DNA from 2 places in the Gulosibacter sediminis genome. Region 1 is predicted to be linked to the other one. Evidence: riboswitches for the same ligand, from Rfam matches in the RefSeq annotation. Region 1 holds a riboswitch; the other holds the start of a gene.
What was found. Region 1 has a riboswitch for thiamine pyrophosphate ahead of thiD (bifunctional hydroxymethylpyrimidine kinase/phosphomethylpyrimidine kinase). Riboswitches for the same ligand answer to the same signal wherever they lie in the genome.
Positions count from the first base shown of each region.

Region 1 (8,931 bases):
AAGAGCAGCGCACGCGCCGCCGCTCGAGCTTCACGGTGCTGCGGGTCATTCTCGAGCAGTTACCAAAGGACTCGGGCCGGCACTTCGGCCTCTACGGCGCGTTCGGCTACGACCTCGTGCGGCAGATCGAGACGCTCGCCGAGCCCGCCGGCGGCGAGCAGCGCGACCTCGCGGTGTATCTGCCCGACAGCATCCTTGCCGTTGACCGGCAGCGCGGCGACGCGCGTCGCTACGACTTTGACTTTGACTACGAGGGCGCCTCGACCATCGGCGTCGCCCGCAGCGAGACCGTGTCGCCATTCACCGCGGCGCCGGCCTCGGCCGAGGCGAGCCGCGACCACGCGCCGGGGGAGTATGCCGCGCTCGTGCGTGAGGCGAAGCATTCGTTCGCACGCGGTGACCTGTTCGAGGTCGTGCCGGGCCAGGCGTTCCGTCGCCCCGTGCGCACCTCGCCGGCGCAGGTGTTCCGCAACCTCGTGCGCGACAACCCCGCGCCCTACGGCGCGCTCATGAACCTTGGCGACAACGAGTTTCTCGTCACCGCGAGCCCCGAGATGTTCGTGCGTGTGCACGGCTCGCGGGTCGAGACCGCGCCGATCTCGGGCACAATCGCCCGCGGCGCCGATGCGATCGAGGATGCCGACCGCATCCGCACCCTGCTCAACTCTGACAAGGACGCCTCGGAGCTCACGATGTGCACCGACGTCGACCGCAACGATAAGTCGCGCATCTGCGAGCCTGACAGCATCCGCATTATCGGGCGCCGCCAGGTCGAGCTCTACTCGAAGGTGATCCACACCGTCGACCACGTCGAGGGCAGGCTGCGCGAAGGCTTCGACGGGCTCGACGCGATCGCGACGCACATGTGGGCCGTGACCGTTACCGGGGCCCCGAAGATCTGGGCGATGCGGTTCATCGACGAGCACGAGCGCTCGCCGCGCACCTGGTACGCCGGCGCGCTCGGGGTGCTCTATGCCGACGGCGACGTCAACACCGGCCTGACAATTCGCGCGGCGATGATCCGCGAGGGCATCGCCGAGGTGCGCGCCGGTGGCACGCTGCTCATCGACTCGACGCCCGAAGACGAAGAGCGCGAGACCGAGATGAAGGCGCAGGCGCTGATCGAGGCGATTGCGGCGGGCCCGGATGCGACGGCCGCGGCCGAAACTGAGACCGAGCCGGTCGCCGCGAGCGGCGCGGGGCACCGCATTCTCATGTTCGACCACGAGGACTCGTTCGTGCAGATGCTTGCCGGCTACCTGCGCGCGACCGGAGCCGAGGTGCGCACGGTGCGCGTGCCGCGGGGTGGGCTTTCGGAGGCCGACATTCAGGCCGCGCTCGACGACGCCGACCCGAGCCTCGTCGTGATGTCGCCGGGGCCTGGCAACCCGCGCGACTTCGAGGATGCGCGCATCCTCGCCGCCGTCGACGCTCGCGGCCTCGCCGTGTTTGGCGTGTGCCTCGGGCAGCAGGCGATCGGCGAGTACTTCGGTGCGTCGCTCGGCCAGCTCGGGTATCCGCTGCACGGCAAGGAGCGCGAAGCGGTGCGAGTGGCCGAGGGGTTCCTCGACGAACTGCCCGAGCGCATCGTGACCGGCCGCTATCACTCGCTGTATATCGATCCGGCGACGCTGCCCGACGAACTCGTCGTCGTCGCGAGCGACGACGACGGCGTGCCGATGGCGATTCAGCACCCCGCGCAGCCGTGGTTCGCGGTGCAATTCCATCCCGAATCGCTCATGACGCTGCGCGATGCGGCAGGTCGCCGCATCATCGACGCGGTGTTCGAGCGCATCCCCGCGCCGCAACTTTCGGCGCGCTAGCCGGGCGTGTTGCGCGGGCCTGCTTCGACGGGCCGCAGAGTGGACGCAATGTGCCGTGAAACCCTTGGTCAGGCGGGTTTTTGGGTGCAATTTGTCACGTGACGAATGGTTGCGAAGAAACCGGTCAAAATTGGGGCATATTCGTCGGCGCGTCGATTACCAACCGTTCACCGATTGAGCCCAAAATCGAGCGGTGAATACGCGTATTGATTTCCGTTACCTCTCCGAAGACGACACGATCGCCGCTGGAGTGATGGACATGGCCGCCTGCGTCGATGCGATGGAAGAGACCTTCGCGCTCTACGCCGCCGGCGACTACCGCATGGCCGGCCCGAACAACGACTCGCACGGCGCCCGCATGATTTTCCCCGATGACCCGCCGTTCGAGAATATGCCCGCGAACAGCGACGACCGCCGCTTTACCGCGATGCCGGCCTACCTCGGTGGCTCGTTCGGCACGACGGGCGTGAAGTGGTACGGCTCGAACCTCGCGAACCGCGACAAGGGCCTGCCGCGCTCGATCCTCATGTTCATGCTCAACGACACCGACACTGCGGCGCCGCTCGCGCTCATATCGGCCAACCTGCTCTCGGCGATGCGCACCGGCGCCGTCTCGGGGGTCGCCGCCCGCCACTTTGCCCGCAGCGACTCGCGCGTCGCTGGCGTGATCGGCCCGGGTGTCATGGGGCGCACGACACTCGCTGCGCTCGCGGTGGCGTGTCCGATGCTCGACACCGTTCGGGTGCGTGGCCGCAGCCAGCAGGGCATCGATGACTTCCGTGCGTGGGTGGGCGAGTTCGTGCCGCAGATCACGACAATCGAGCAGGTCGACAGCGACGAGGCCGCGGTGCGCGGCAGCGATGTTGTCGCGGTCTGCACGACTGCGAAGGCAGGTGACGTCGATGCGTACCCGCTCATTCGCCGAGAGTGGCTCGAGGCAGGCGCGTTCGTGACGATGCCGGCCGCCGCGAACATCGACGAGGGGCTCGAGGCGCAAGAGGTGCGCAAGGTTGTCGACTCGTACGGTCTCTACGAAGCGTGGGGCATGGAATTCCCGACACCGACGCACCACCACGTCGGCATCATCGGCAACAAGTTCCTCGACCTCGTCTCTGAAAACAAGCTGCGTCACTGGGACATCGAGGAGCTCGGCCCCGTCGTCGAACGCCGCACCGAGGGCCGCCGCACGCCCGAGGAGATCGTGCTCGTGTCGATCGGTGGCCTGCCGATCGAGGACGTCGCGTGGGGCACCGTGCTGTACCGCAACGCCCTCGAGCGGGGCATCGGCACGAGCCTGCCGCTCTGGCAGACACCGGCACTCGTCTGACACCGCGCGACGGCGGTCATCGCCGTCGCGTGACCCAGCTGTCCTATAGACGGCGCAGGGGGTATATATCTCTCTTCTGCGTCACCTCTGGGGCAGCTGGGACACGGCAGCCGAGTGAAGCGGCGCTAGAAGGCCCGGTAGTCGACCTTTTCGAGGCGGGGGCCACGGCGTGGGCGGCGCGGGCCAGCCGCGAGCAGTAGGCGCACGGCGCGGAAGCGCTGGCCGCGCCACGGTTCGAGCGCGGCGAGCATCTCGTCGTCGCTGAAGTCGCGGCCCTCGAGCGCGTGGCCGACGTACTTGCGCAGGTGATAGTCGCCGACCGACACAGCATCGGCGTCGCCGAGGGCGCGCTGCGCGAGCTCCGCGCTGGTCCAGCGGCCTACGCCCGGAAGCGACTCGAGCCGCTCTCGGGCCACGGCGGCGGGGTGCTGTGCGAGCCGGTCGATGGCGCTCGCACGCTCGGCGAGCCGCGCGACGGTGCGGCTGCGCGCCGGTTCGACGCCCGCGCGGTGCCACTCCCAGCTCGGCACACGTCGCCACGCGGCGGCGGACGGCGCCACGCGCATGCGGGCCGCGAGCTCGGGCGGCAGCGGACCGGGTGCGGCCTCGCCGAAGCGCAGCACAAGGCGCCGGTATGACGCCGTCGCCTGCTGCACGATCACCTTTTGCTCGAGCACCACGGGAACGAGTTCGGCGAACACCGCGCCGGTGCGGGGCACGCGCATGCCGCTCGCGCGCCGAAACTCGGCCCGGACCTCAGGAAGTAGCGGGTCGAAGCCCGCGGCGTCGTCGGCCGCCCCGCAGATCTCGGGCGCGGCCTCGAGTGCCGCCTCGGCGCCGTCGCCCCACGCGCGGGCGCGCAGCGTGCCGCCCGCGAGCTGCGTGAGCCGCAGTGTTGCGCTGGCATCGCCGAAGCGGCGGGCGAGCAACGCATCCGTGCCGCCCGCAAGCCACTGGAACGTTGGATCCCCGGCGCCGTGCTGCAGCGCCGACAGGGTGAGCCCCAGATCGGTACGGTGCGGCGGCTGCCACTCGCGCTCAAGGAAACTGCTCATGTGAACATGCTCCTCCGAGGCTCCGACACGGCCGGGCAGGCGCGCGGTTGATGCACAACGATGGTCGTGCCGAGATTGGCAAGTGGGGCGCGCCGCCGACACCGCCCGAACGACCCGCGGCTAGCGGAAGACGATGGTGCGGTGCCCGTCGAGCAGGATGCGGTGCTCGGCGAACCACTTCACGGCCTGCGTGAGGGTACGCGACTCTTCGTCCTGGCCCATGGCCTGCAGCTCGGCGACGGTGTCGGCGTGGTCGACGCGGCGCACGTTCTGCTCGATGATCGGGCCCTCGTCGAGGTCGGTGGTCACAAAGTGGGCGGTCGCGCCGACGAGCTTCACGCCTCGAGCGTGGGCCTGACGGTACGGGTTCGCGCCCTTGAAGCCGGGCAGGAACGAGTGGTGAATGTTGATGAGCCGACCCTCGAGCGCGGCGCAGAGCTCGGGTGAGACGATCTGCATGTAGCGAGCGAGCACGACGAGCTCGATGTCGTCGCTCTCGACGACTTCGAGCACGCGGCGCTCGAAGTCCGCCTTCTCTTGCGCGTTGCGCACGGGGCGGAACTCGAACGGCACATCGTAGAAGCCGGCCAGCTTGCCGAGCACTTCGTGGTTCGCCATGACCCGAGGAACGGTGATCGGCAGGTACCCCGCACGCTGACGAAACAGCAGGTCGTTCACGGCGTGCTCGGCCTTCGAGCCGAGCACGAGCGTGCGCAGCGGGCGGTGTGCCTCGTCGATGTGCACCTCGGCCCGCAGGGCGTCGCGCACCTCGTAGATGCCGGCCTCGAAGTCGGCACGGCTCGACGACGTCTCGACCTCGCAGCGCAGGAAGAAGCGGCCGGCATCGAGCGACGAGAACTGCTGCAGCTCGACAATGTTGCCGCCTCCGCGCGTGATCGCTCCCGTGAGCTCGTGCACGATTCCGGGCTGATCGTCGCAGACGAGGGTCAGCACAAGGTGCGAAGCGGGCGATGCGGCGGCGTTCGAGGGCGTGTCAGTCACCGCACCAGCGTAGCCTCAGAGCGTGCCAGAAACCTCGTCACGCGCGCCAGAACGGCCGTTTCCGCTGATCCCGCTCATCACACTCGCCGCCGCGACATTCCTCTCGGTGACGGTCGAGATGCTGCCCACGGGGCTCATGCCGCTCATGTCAGCGGGACTCGGCGCGAGCGAGTCGCAGATCGGCCTGCTCATGACGATCTTCGCGTTCACTGTCGTCGCACTGTCGACGCCGCTCGTCTACCTGCTGCAGCGGGTGCCGAAGCGCATCCTGCTCGTCGGCGTGCTCACGGCCTTCGCGATCGGCACAATCGGCACCGCGTTCGCGCCGAGCTACACCATCGTCGTGCTCACCCGCATCTTCACGGGCGCCGCACACGGCGTCTTTTGGGCGACCGTGACGTCGTACACCGGCGCGCTCGTCACCTCGAAACAGCTCACGAAGGCGGTGTCGATCACGGGCGGCGGCGGTGGCCTCGCGTTCGTGCTCGGCGTGCCGCTCGGCACCGCGCTCGGGCAGGTGCTCGGCTGGCGCACGACGTTCTTCGCGATCGCCGCGCTCTGCGTGCTCGTCGCGGCGCTGCTCTGGTTCGTGCTGCCGAAACGGGTCGAGGAGCAACCCGAGACCTCGGCCATCGAGGTCGTGCCCGCCCCGCAACCGATTGGTGACGTCGAGAAGACCGGCCTCGACGGCCCTCGGGTGCCACGGCCAACCCGCTCGATGTATCTCGTCGCCCTGCTCATATTGCTGTGCGCGCTGACGATGTCGGGCAACTACTCCTTCTACTCCTACATCTCGCCGTACCTGCTCGGCATTGTCTCGCTGCCGCCCGAGTGGCTCGCGACCGCACTCTTCGCCTTCGGCATCACCTCGGCGCTGGCGACGATGATCACCGGCCTGCTCTTCTCGAACCGGTCGACGCTCGGCCTTGCGGTCGCGTACGCCTGCATGCTGCTCGGCGCGGGGAGCCTCGCGTTCGCGCCGCAGGTGCTGCCGCTCGTCGTCGTGGGGCTTGGGCTCTGGGGCGCCGGGATGGGCTTCCTCCCGACCCTGCTCCAGTCGCGTCTGCTCGCGGTTGCGCCACGCAAGCACCGCGACCTCTCAAGCGCGCTCTACACCTCGGGCTTCAACCTCGGCATCGGCTCGGGCGCGTTCATCGGCGGCCTCCTCCTCGACGACTACGGCATCTGGTCGGTCGCGCCCGCCTTCCTCACCCTGGTCGGCTGCGCATTCATCGGCATGATGGTGATGGACTTTCGGCAGCGACGCGCGGCGGTCGCAACCCCGCCCATCCGCTGATTCGCGGCACCGCGGCCAGCGAGCGCGAGCCGGCGTGCGCTAGCCTGGCCGAAGACACGGGGTGCCCCACCGAGGGGCTGAGATCACACCCGAGAACCTGATCGAGTTCGCACTCGCGGAGGGATGTCGCGGCGACGTTGGTACGTCGGCACGCGCCGGCTTGCTGGCGTCGCATTCGTCCTCGTAGCGGCTCAGGAAACCGAGGTCGACCATGATTGCCAACGTTCTCTCGATTGCCGGAACCGACCCGAGCGGCGGCGCGGGCATCCAAGCCGACCTCAAGGCCTTCGCGGCGCAGGGCGCGTACGGCATGAGCGTGATCACCGCGGTCGTCGCGCAGAACACGCACGGGGTGCGCGACATCGTCGCCCTCGAGCCCGACTTCGTCGCGGCGCAGCTCGCCGCGGTGACCGACGATGTACGCGTGGACGCGATCAAGATCGGCATGGTCGCGAACGCGGGCATCGTCGCGGCGATCGCGCGCGGCCTTGACACGGTGCCTGAGGTGCCGGTCGTGCTCGATCCGGTGATGGTCGCGAAGAGCGGCGACCACCTGCTCGCGCAGGACACGGTGGCGGCGATCCGTGACGAGCTGCTGCCGCGGGCCACCGTCATCACTCCAAATCTGCCCGAGGGCTCCGTGCTCGCGGGCGGCGCCGAACCCCGCGACGTCGAGGGGATGCGCGAGCTGCTCCAGCGCCTGCGCGGTTGCGGCAGCGAGTGGGTGTTGCTCAAGGGCGGGCACCTCGCGGGGGAGGCGAGCGTTGACCTGCTCGCGAGCGGGCACGCCGACGAGCCGTGCGCGCGCGAGTACGCGGCCCCGCGCATCCGCACCCGCAACACCCATGGCACGGGCTGCACCCTCTCGGCCGCGATCGCGGCGCTCCTACCACGGCACGACGTGCCCACGAGCGTTGAGCTGGCGAAGCGGTACCTCACGGGCGCGCTGCGGCACGCCGACGAACTCGAGGTGGGTTCGGGGCACGGGCCGGTGCATCACTTTCATGAGCTCTGGCCCGTGCCCGCGGTCGTTGGCGCGTAGCCGCTAGTTCTTCACGAGCCCGCCGTCGACGACGAGGTTCTGCCCGGTCACGGCGCGCGCCCACGGCGACGCGAAGAACAGGGCGGCGTCGGCGAACTGCTCGGGCGTCGTGACCGAGCGCAGTGGGGTGCCCTGCGCGATGGCGTCGAACACCGCATCCGGCGTCGCGGCGCTCGCGTCGGTGGTGCGCAGCAAGCCGCCGCTGATCATGTTCACGGTGATGCCGCGAGGCCCGAGGTCGTCGGCGAAGGTGCGCGTGAGCGAGAGCAGTGCGGCCTTCGCGGCGGTGTAGTCGTGGTACGGCACGACGGGGTACTGAAACAGGTTCGTGCCGATGTTGACGACCCGGCCCGAACCCGCGCGGGCGAAGTGCGGGGCGGCCGTCTGAATCACGTTGAGCGCGCCGCGGATTGTGCCCGAGAACTGCGTGTCGAAGTCGGCGTAGTCGATCTCGTCGGCCTTCGCGCGCGCGTCGCCGTTGAACGAGAAGTCGATGAGCGCGTTGTTGACGACGGTGGTCACGGGCGCACCGAATGCGGCATCGGCGGCGGCGAAGAGTTGCTCGACCTCGGCGGGGTCGCGCACGTCGGCGCGAGCGGCCACCACGCGGCCGGGATTCGTCGCCTCGAGCTGCTCGGCCGCTTCGCGGCTGGTGCGGTAGTTGACAACGACGCGGGCGCCTTCGCGCACGAACGCCTGGGTGAGGGCGCGGCCGAGTCCGCGCGCGCCGCCCGTGACGAGCACGAGCTGCTCGGCCAGGGGGAGCGCGGTGGTGGGGTCGATGGTGGTGGTCATGCGTGGGCCTTTCGGGTGGAAGCGGATGCGGTGTGCCAGGCCGCGGCGAGGCCGCGGGCGGTGAGTGTGGGGTCGGGTGCGGCGCAGATCGCCGAGACGAGGGCGATGGCCGCCGCGCCGGCGTCGCGGAGCGGGGCGACGTCGTCGGGACGGATGCCGCCGATCGCGACCGCTGGCAGTGGGGTGCTCGCGGCGAGGGCGGCGAAACCCGCGATGCCGAGGGCGGGCGGATGGTCGGGCTTCGTCGAGGTCGGGCGGATCACGCCGATGCCGAGGTAGTCGACCGTGCCGACCGGCAGCGCGGCAACGGCCGCGAGGTGGGCGGACGTGTTCGCGGTGAGGCCGACGATCGCGTCCGGGCCGAGCGCGTCACGGGCCTCGCGCACCGCGGCGTCGCCCTGGCCGAGGTGCACGCCGTCGAGGCGAATGCCGAGTTTGCGCGCCGCGATCGCCACGTCGAGGCGATCGTTGATAAGCAGCGTCGCGCGGCCGTCGATCACCTCGGCGAGCCGTTCGATGTCGCGGAGTTGGTCCTCAGCGCTGCGGCGCTTTTCGCGGTACTGCACCGTCGTGACGCCGCCCAACACGGC
Region 1 covers NZ_JASCYH010000042.1:9,323-18,253, forward strand. The annotation lists gene QM019_RS11090 (anthranilate synthase component I) at 1-1,823, shown strand, start outside; gene QM019_RS11095 (tyramine oxidase subunit B) at 2,017-3,150, shown strand; gene QM019_RS11100 (DNA-3-methyladenine glycosylase family protein) at 3,276-4,205, opposite strand; gene QM019_RS11105 (formyltetrahydrofolate deformylase) at 4,326-5,207, opposite strand; gene QM019_RS11110 (MFS transporter) at 5,230-6,504, shown strand; TPP riboswitch at 6,552-6,645, shown strand; gene thiD (bifunctional hydroxymethylpyrimidine kinase/phosphomethylpyrimidine kinase) at 6,716-7,546, shown strand; gene QM019_RS11120 (3-oxoacyl-ACP reductase) at 7,550-8,341, opposite strand; gene thiE (thiamine phosphate synthase) at 8,338-8,931, opposite strand, start outside.

Region 2 (8,931 bases), on a different contig from region 1:
ACAACCTCTCGTTCTCGCTGCCGCGCAACGGCATCGTCGGCATCATCGGCCCGAACGGTGTCGGTAAGTCGACGCTGTTCAAGACCATCGTCGGCTTCGAACCCCTCGACAGCGGCGACCTCAAAGTCGGCGAGACCGTCAAGATCTCGTACGTCGACCAGGGCCGCTCGGGCATCGACTCCGAAAAGTCGGTGTGGGAGGTCGTCTCCGACGGACTTGACTACATCCAGGTCGGCCAGGTCGAGATTCCCTCGCGCGCTTACGTCTCGTCATTCGGCTTCAAGGGTCCCGACCAGCAGAAGAAGGCCGGCGTGCTCTCGGGTGGTGAGCGCAACCGCCTCAACCTCGCGCTCACGCTGAAGCAGGGAGGCAACCTGCTGCTGCTTGACGAGCCGACGAACGACCTCGACGTCGAGACCCTCTCGAGCCTCGAGAACGCGCTGCTCGAGTTCCCCGGCTGCGCTGTGGTCATCACCCACGACCGGTGGTTCCTCGACCGGGTCGCGACGCACATCCTCGCCTACGAGGGCACCGAAGAGAACCCATCGAACTGGTACTGGTTCGAGGGGAACTTCGAGGGCTACGAGGCGAACAAGGTCGAGCGGCTCGGCCCCGAGGCGGCCAAGCCGTCGCGGGTGACCTACCGCAAGCTCACGCGCGACTAATGTCGAGCGGCGCACAGTGCTGGTCGAGCGGCGACGTCGACGGCGAGCGTCGCTACCACGTGCCGATTCCGGTGCGCTGGCGCGACCTCGACGGCTACGGTCACGTCAACAACGCGACCATGTTCACGCTGCTCGAAGAGGCCCGCGTGCAGGCGTTCTGGGTGGTTCCGCCTGAAAGTGGCGAACCACCCAGGCCGCTCGGCGTCGTCAACGCCGGCGCGGATGCCGACACGAACACGCTCATCGCCGCGCAGTCGATCGAGTACCGAGCGCCGATTCCGCAACTGCATCGTCCCCTCGACATCGCGCTGTGGATCAGTGAGATCGGCGCGGCCTCGGCCGAGGTGTCGTACGAGGTGTGGAGCCCCGTGGGCGACGCCGAGCGCACGCTCTTCACCGTTGCGCGCAGCACGATCGTGTTCATTGACGCCGCGAGCGGTCGCCCACGTCGGCTGACCGACGCCGAACGCGCCGCCTGGCAGCCGTACGTCGGCCCCCGGGTCGAGATGCGCGCCGACAAGAAGCTGCGCGCATGACCGCGACCCTGCAACTCGGCAATCCCATCGCCCGCGCCGACCTCGCGACCTATCTCGGCCGCGCCGGCCGCATCGAGGACTCGGGCGTGCGCATCCAACAGGTCGCCGAATCCGGCATCGCGCTCTGGGTGCCGGTGCTGCGGCCCGCGGGCATCCTCACCAACTCGCCGCTCGTCATCGGCGTGCGCGCGCTGAGCGCACGGGTGACCGACGCCGACGAATCCGACCGGCTCGACGGCTACTTCGACGCCGTCGTGCCGCTGCGGGGCATGCTCGACCGCCTCGCCCGCGAACCCGAGACCGACGCCGAGGCCCGCAGCATCCCGCTCCCGCCCGAGCGGCTGCACGAGGCCTGGACCGGTACCCGACCGCCGCTCGGCGGCTGGCACCGCGTCACGACCATCGACGCCGGTGTGCTCACGCGCGTCGCGGATGCGGGCATCGCCGAAATCACGCAGGCAACCGGCAACGAACTCGGCCAGCTGCTCGCCGAGCGGGTGCGCACCGATGTGTGGACGCGCATGCTGCCCGACGACGTGATCGCGAGCGACATCGCCGATCAGGATGCTCCTGATCGGCTTCCGCCTGCGGGCGCGGCCTTCGCGGCACACGCTCTGGGGTTTCTTCGTACCGGAGAAACTGGGACACTTTCGACGGCACCGGGCTGGTGGCGCCTCGGCTTCGCCGCGGGCCAAGTGCTGGTGCGGCGCAGAAATTACGCCAGCGCGCAGTAGGCTGCAAAGGCTAGGGACGATAACCGAGAGGATCCACACCTTGACCACAATGCACGCCACCATCGAGGCGCTCAAGAACGATGTGCTCGCCCGCAACGCCGGTGAGCCGGAGTTCCATCAGGCAGTGGTCGAGGTCCTCGACTCACTCGCCCCGGTGCTCGAAACGCACCCGGAGTACCTCGACCAGGACGTCATCCGCCGCCTTTGCGAGCCCGAGCGTCAGGTGATTTTCCGTGTGCCGTGGATCGACTCGAAGGGCAACGTCAACATCAACCGCGGGTACCGCGTCGAGTTCAACTCGGCCCTCGGCCCGTACAAGGGTGGGCTGCGCTTCCATCCGACGGTCAACCTCGGCATCGTGAAGTTCCTCGGCTTCGAGCAGACCTTCAAGAACTCGCTCACGGGACTGCCCATCGGCGGGGGTAAGGGTGGCAGCGACTTCGACCCGCACGGCCGCAGCGACCGCGACATCATGGCGTTCTGCCAGTCGTTCATGACCGAGCTCTACCGCCACATCGGTGAGTACACCGACGTGCCCGCGGGCGACATCGGCGTCGGCACGCGCGAGATCGGCTACATGTTCGGCCAGTACAAGCGCATCACCAACCGCTTCGAGTCGGGCGTGCTCACGGGCAAGGGCCTCTCGTGGGGCGGCTCGCTCGTGCGCCCCGAGGCGACCGGCTACGGTACCATCTTCTTCGCTCGCGAGATGCTCGCGACCCAGGGCGAAGATTTCGACGGCAAGCGCGTCTCGGTCTCAGGCTCGGGCAATGTCGCGATCTACGCGATCGAGAAGGCGCAGGAGCTCGGCGCGGTCGTCGTGACCGCCTCGGACTCGAAGGGCTCGATCTACGACCCCGACGGCATCGACCTCGACCTGCTCAAGCAGATCAAGCTCGAAGAGCGCGGCCGCATCAGCGAGTACGCCGACCGCCGCAGCAGCCGCGTTGAGTTCCACGAGAACCGCAACGACGTGTGGCAGGTACCCGTCGACGTCGCGCTGCCCTGCGCCACACAGAACGAGCTCGACGTGCACGCCGCGCAGACGCTGATCAACAACGGCCTCAAGGTCGTCGCCGAGGGCGCGAACATGCCGCTCACCGCCGACGCCGCCTCGCTCATGCGCGAGACCGAAGGCGTGCTGTTCGGCCCGGCGAAGGCCGTGAATGCCGGTGGCGTCGCCACGAGCGCGCTCGAGATGCAGCAGAACGCCTCGCGCGACCGCTGGACCTTCGACTACACCGAGACGCGCCTCGAAGAGATTATGGTCGATGTGCACGAGACCTGCCGTGCCACCGCGCAGGAGTACGGCGCCCCGAGCGACTACGTGCTCGGCGCGAACATCGCCGGTGTCACCAAGGTCGTCGACGCGATGATCGCGCAGGGCCTCGTCTAGGCCGATTCGCCCCTGCCCGCCAGCCGGGTAGGATGAACGAGAACGACAGGGGAGCGCCGAGCGGCGCTGAGAGTGCCACACTGGCAGACCCTCGAACCTGATCCGGCTAGTACCGGCGAAGGAAGTCGAGTTCTCTCCATCCGGGCGCTGTGTCGCGCGCGGATGCCCTCCATGCGAATGGAGGACTGAATGCTACGTCGATCATCTACCCGACTTGCCTCAACCGCCGCCCTCGTGGCGACGGGGCTGCTACTGAGCGGGTGCACGCTTGTCGGCGGTGCTGGGGGAAACGAGCCGAGCTCGTCCGCCCCGGGCACCGTCACGATGCTCACGCACGACTCGTTCAACGTGAGCGACGAGCTCATCGCCGAGTTCGAATCGGCGACCGGCTATGACCTCGTCATCACCTCGCCCGGCGACGCCGGCGTCGTGACGAGCCAGCTGCTGCTCGCGGGCGATGCCCCGGGCGTCGACGGTGTATACGGCCTCGACAACTACTCAGCGCAGACCGTGGTCGACGCCGACGTGCTCGCGTCGTACACCTCGCCGAGCCTGCCCGCATCCGCCGACGACCTGGTGCTCAGCGACCAGCTCACGCCGATCGACCAGGGCCAGGTGTGCGTCAACATCGACCACGAGTGGTTCGAATCAAACGGCATCGACGAGCCGACGACGCTCGACGACCTCGCCACCGACGAGTACGCGCCGCTGCTCGCCGTGACGAACCCGCTCACCTCCTCGCCCGGCCTCGCGTTCCTCGTCGCGACCATCGCCGAGTACGGCGACGGCTGGCAGGACTACTGGCAGCAACTGCTCGACGGCGGCGCCAAGGTCGAGGGCAGCTGGTCGGACGTCTACTACGTCGATTTCTCGGGAGCCGAGGGCGCGGGCGAGTTCCCGCTCGTGCTGAGCTATTCGTCGTCGCCGGCCGAATCGGGCGGCACCACGGGCGTGCTCGAGGCGAGCTGCACGACCCAGGTCGAGTACGCCGGCGTCACGAAGGGCGCCGAGAACCCGACCGGCGCGCAGGCATTCATCGACTTCATGCTGAGCACGGAGTTCCAGCAAGCACTGCCCGAGTCGATGTACATGTACCCGGTCGACGACGCCGTCGAGCTGCCGAGCGAGTGGGCCAAGCACGCGAGCCTCGTCGATGAGCCACTCGACCTCGACGCGGCTGAGGTCGCGAGCAACCGCGACACTTGGCTGGAGGAGTGGAACACACTGTATGAGGCGAGCTAGCTGGGTCGCGGGCGCCGCAGTTCTCGCGTTCCTCGCCGTCTTCTTCGGTTGGCCCGTGGCCAGCATGTTGTGGCGAGGCATTTCGAGCGACTCCGGCATCGACCTCACCGGCTACGGTGAGGTGCTTACCAGCGCTCGCACCTGGCAGCTGCTTGCGAACACGATCGGCCTCGCCCTCGCCGCCGCGCTCGGCGCGGTGGTGCTGGGCGTGCCGACCGCGAGCATCCTCTACCGCCGGCGCGTGCCCGGCGGCGCGCTGCTGCGCGGCCTCATCACCGTGCCGTTCGTGCTCCCCACCGTGGTGGTCGGTGTCGCCTTCCGGGCGCTGCTTGGGTCGACCGGCCCCCTCGGTTGGCTCGGGCTCGACGGCACGACATTCTCGGTCGTGCTCGCGCTCGTCTTCTTTAATGTCGCGGTCGTTGCCCGGCAGGTGGGGAGTTTCTGGCGCGGCCTCGACCCGCGTCTCGCCGAGGCGGCGCGCACCCTTGGCGCGTCGCCAACGCGCGCGTTCCTCACCGTCACGCTGCCGCAGCTCGTGCCGGCGATCGTCGCCTCGGCGTGTCTCGTGCTGCTGTTCTGCTCGACCGCGTTCGGCATCGTGCTGACGCTCGGCACGCCCGCGCCGGGTACGCTCGAGACCGAGATTTACACCCAGACCACGGTGTTCCTCGACCTGCGGACCGCGGCGGTGCTTTCGACTCTGCAACTGCTCATCGTCGTCGCGACCTTGGTCGTCTCGGCCCGGCTGAACCGCCGCACCGAGTCGCGCCTCAAGCTTCGCGACAACCCCGAGCTGCCGCTGGGCCGCGAGGACGTCCCCGCCGCCGTGATCGCCGCATTCACGGTGTTCGGTCTCGAGCTGCTGCCGCTCGCGACCCTGCTCATCCGCTCGGTGCGCGTCGACGGCGCTTGGAGTCTGCACAACTACGCGGCGCTCTCGAGCAGCGGCGACGGCTTCTCTGGGGGAGTGACCGTGCTCGCCGCGCTACAGCACTCGCTGCAGGCGGCGGTCGACGCCACCTGGATCTCGCTGCTCTTCGGCATTCCCCTCGCGCTGCTGTTATCACGGCGCGTGCGTGGGGTCGCGGCCGCCGGCCAGCGCGTGCTCGACCTCGCGATCATGCTGCCGCTCGGCGTCTCGGCGGTGACCCTCGGCTTCGGCTACGTGGTCTCGCTCCAGGCCGTCGCTCCGCAGCTCGCGCACTCCGGCACGCTCGTGCCGCTCGCGCAGGCGGTTGTCGCCCTGCCGCTCGTCGTGCGCTCACTCGTGCCCGCGATGCGCGCCATCGACCCGCGACTGCGTGACGCTGCAGCGACCCTCGGCGCGACGCCCTGGCGCATCCTGCGCACCGTCGACGGACCCGTACTCGCGCGGGCGCTCGGCATCGGGGCGGGCTTCGCGTTCGCCACCTCGCTTGGCGAGTTCGGGGCCACGAGCTTCCTCGCCTCGCCCGAGCGCGCGACCCTGCCTATTCTCATCGCTCGCCTGCTCGGCCGACCCGGCGGCGACAACTACGGCATGGCGCTCGCGGCGTCGGTGCTCCTCGCCGTCATCTGCGGCACCATGATGCTGCTCAGCGAGTACCTGCGCCCACGCCCGGCCCGAACCACGATCGGAGGTGCCTGGTGACCGAACCGGCACTCGAACTGCGCGGCGTGACCGTGCGCTACCCCGACGGCAGCACGCCCGTGCGCGACATCGACCTCACGGTCGCCGATGGCGAGGTCGTCGCGCTGCTCGGCGCATCCGGCCTCGGCAAGTCGTCGCTCCTGCGTGGCATCGCGGGCCTCGAACGCGTCAGCGCGGGCGAGGTGCGGATGCGCGGCGAGCTCGTGAACGAGCTGCCCACCCACCGCCGTGGGTGCGGCATGGTGTTTCAGGACGGCCAGCTGTTTCCCTACCGCTCCGTCGCGAAGAACCTCGCCTACGGGCTCGAGGTCGCGGGCATGCCGAAGGCGCAGCGCCGCGAGCGCGTCGCGGAGATGCTCGAGCTCGTCGACCTGCCCGGCTACGAAGACCGCGCGGTGCAGACCCTCTCGGGCGGGCAGGCGCAGCGGGTCGCCCTCGCTCGGTCGCTCGCGGTGACGCCGCGCTTATTGCTGCTCGATGAGCCGCTGTCGGCGCTCGACACCGAGCTGCGCGGGCGGCTCGCGGTCGACCTCCGCACGATTCTCAAGTCGACGGGCACGGCCGCGATCTACGTCACGCACGACCGCCAAGAGGCGACGACGATTGCGGATCGCGTGGTCGACCTCGCAGCACTAGGGCCGCGGCGACCCCGCCAAGCGCACCCGTGAGGTGGCCCTGCCACGAGACACCCGCGCCCGCCGCGAAGATGCCGGTGAGCATCGCGCTGCCGTAGAGCAGCGCGACGACCACCGCGATGACGCCGAAGAGCAGCCGGTGGCGCATCTCGCGCGCGACGAAGACGCGGGTGAGCAGGTAGGCGAAGTAGCCGAACACGAGCCCGGATGCGCCGACCGTGATGGTGCCCGGCGCGGTGAGGAAGAGCGGCCCGAGCGCGCCGATTACCGCGACGATGAGCGTCACCAGCCAGAATCGCCGCGCACCTTCGAACGCGATGAGCATGCCGAGCACGAGGAACGGCACGGAGTTGCCGATGAGGTGATTCCAGTCGCTGTGGAGCAGCGGCGCGAGCACGATGCCCGGCAGCGATGAGAAATCCCATGCCCGTAGGCCGAAGCGTTCCCATTGACCTGGGAGGATCCGGTCAAAGATCTCGACGAGCCACATCACCGCGAGCAGCACGGCGGGATGCAAAACCGCAGGCCAGCGCCGAGGTTTGGGGTTGGCGGGGGACACCTCGTATGTGCGCATGTAGCCAGTCAAGCAGAATCAGTTTTTGCATCGGTTCAGGTGTTGCTAGTGTCTAGGGGTGCAATCGAGGCGAGTAGTGGTGACAGCGTTGTCGGCCCTGGTTGCTGTGTGCCTCACTGGCTGCGCCCCGACGCTGTCGACTACCTCGAGTCAATGGAGCGCGGCCGACAGCCAGGGCGAGACGATGGCGACCGAGACGATCTCGATCGCGGCGCTGCGCTGCGACGTCCCCACGAGTTGGGAAGACGTGAGCCGCTCGGACGCGACCGAGGTGTATCCCGTCGCCTACTCGAGCACCGACAAGGGTGGCGAGACCTCGACGCTGCGGTTCTCGCCCGATTATCACGACGCGACGACCGTCGCCGAGGCGGTCTCACAGGTGAGTGCGCCCGACGAGGACGCCGAGACCGAGCACGGCATCACCGGCTCGACGATGCAGCCCGGCCAGCCATATCCGGGCGCGGTGACCGCTCGCACCGCCGAGCACTCTTTCGTGACCGAGGCCGGCACCGAGATGGTCAGGCACTGGTGGTTTCTCCAGGACGAGAAGACCGGCACCATCTACGCCGTCGAATTTACCGGCGCGGACACCGACGACAGTGTGGCGCTGATCGAGACGATCGACTCGTCGATTCGCCTCGGCGACGCCTAACACACACGTATCAACGAACCTGCATGCTTTCCTCTTGCAGGGGGAGTACGGTTACTCCCGTCAGAAAAGAGGAAAACGCATGCAAATCAGTGCAGCAGTCGTTTCGGCGGCCTCCGCCGGTTTTGAAGTTCAGACCCTCGACCTCGAGGATCCTCGCGCGAACGAGATTCGCGTCAAGCTCGTCGCGACCGGTGTCTGTCACACCGACGCGTTCATCCGCGACGGCGGGTACCCCACGAACTTCCCGGTCGTGCTCGGCCACGAGGGCGCCGGCGTCGTCGAGTCGGTCGGCGCCGCCGTCACCTCGGTGAAGCCCGGCGACCGCGTCGTGCTCGGCTTTAACTCGTGCGGCCACTGCGACAACTGCCTCGGCGGCAAGCCCGCGTACTGCCTCGAGTTCAACGCCTACAACTTCGGCGGCGGCCGCACCGACGGCTCGAGCGCCATCAGCCGCGACGGCGAGCCCGTCAGCAGCAACTTCTTCGGCCAGTCGAGCTTCGCGACCTACGCGATCGCCACCGAGCGCAACGTCGTGAAGGTTGACGACGACGCCCCGCTCGAGCTGCTCGGCCCCCTCGGCTGCGGCCTCTCGACCGGCGCGGGCGCGATCATCAACTCGCTCCAGGTCGGCGCGGGCGCAAGCGTTGGTGTCTTCGGCACCGGCGCGGTCGGCTCGGCCGCGATCATGGCCGCCGCCGCGATCGGCGCCACGACGATCATCGCGCTCGACCTCAACGACGACCGCCTCGCGCTCGCGAAGGAGCTTGGGGCGACCCACAGCATCAACTCGGGCAAGGAGGACGTCGAGGCTCGCGTGGCCGAGATCACCGGCGGCCGCGGGCTCGACTTCGTGCTCGACACCACCGG
Region 2 covers NZ_JASCYH010000015.1:23,171-32,101, forward strand. The annotation lists gene ettA (energy-dependent translational throttle protein EttA) at 1-665, shown strand, start outside; gene QM019_RS06850 (acyl-CoA thioesterase) at 665-1,201, shown strand; gene QM019_RS06855 (DUF8185 domain-containing protein) at 1,198-1,935, shown strand; gene gdhA (NADP-specific glutamate dehydrogenase) at 1,985-3,331, shown strand; TPP riboswitch at 3,369-3,472, shown strand; gene QM019_RS06865 (thiamine ABC transporter substrate-binding protein) at 3,656-4,573, shown strand; gene QM019_RS06870 (ABC transporter permease) at 4,560-6,203, shown strand; gene QM019_RS06875 (ABC transporter ATP-binding protein) at 6,200-6,871, shown strand; gene QM019_RS06880 (rhomboid family intramembrane serine protease) at 6,777-7,412, opposite strand; gene QM019_RS06885 (hypothetical protein) at 7,489-8,064, shown strand; gene QM019_RS06890 (NAD(P)-dependent alcohol dehydrogenase) at 8,144-8,931, shown strand, end outside.
Region 2: another riboswitch for thiamine pyrophosphate. It lies ahead of QM019_RS06865 (thiamine ABC transporter substrate-binding protein); the one in region 1 lies ahead of thiD (bifunctional hydroxymethylpyrimidine kinase/phosphomethylpyrimidine kinase).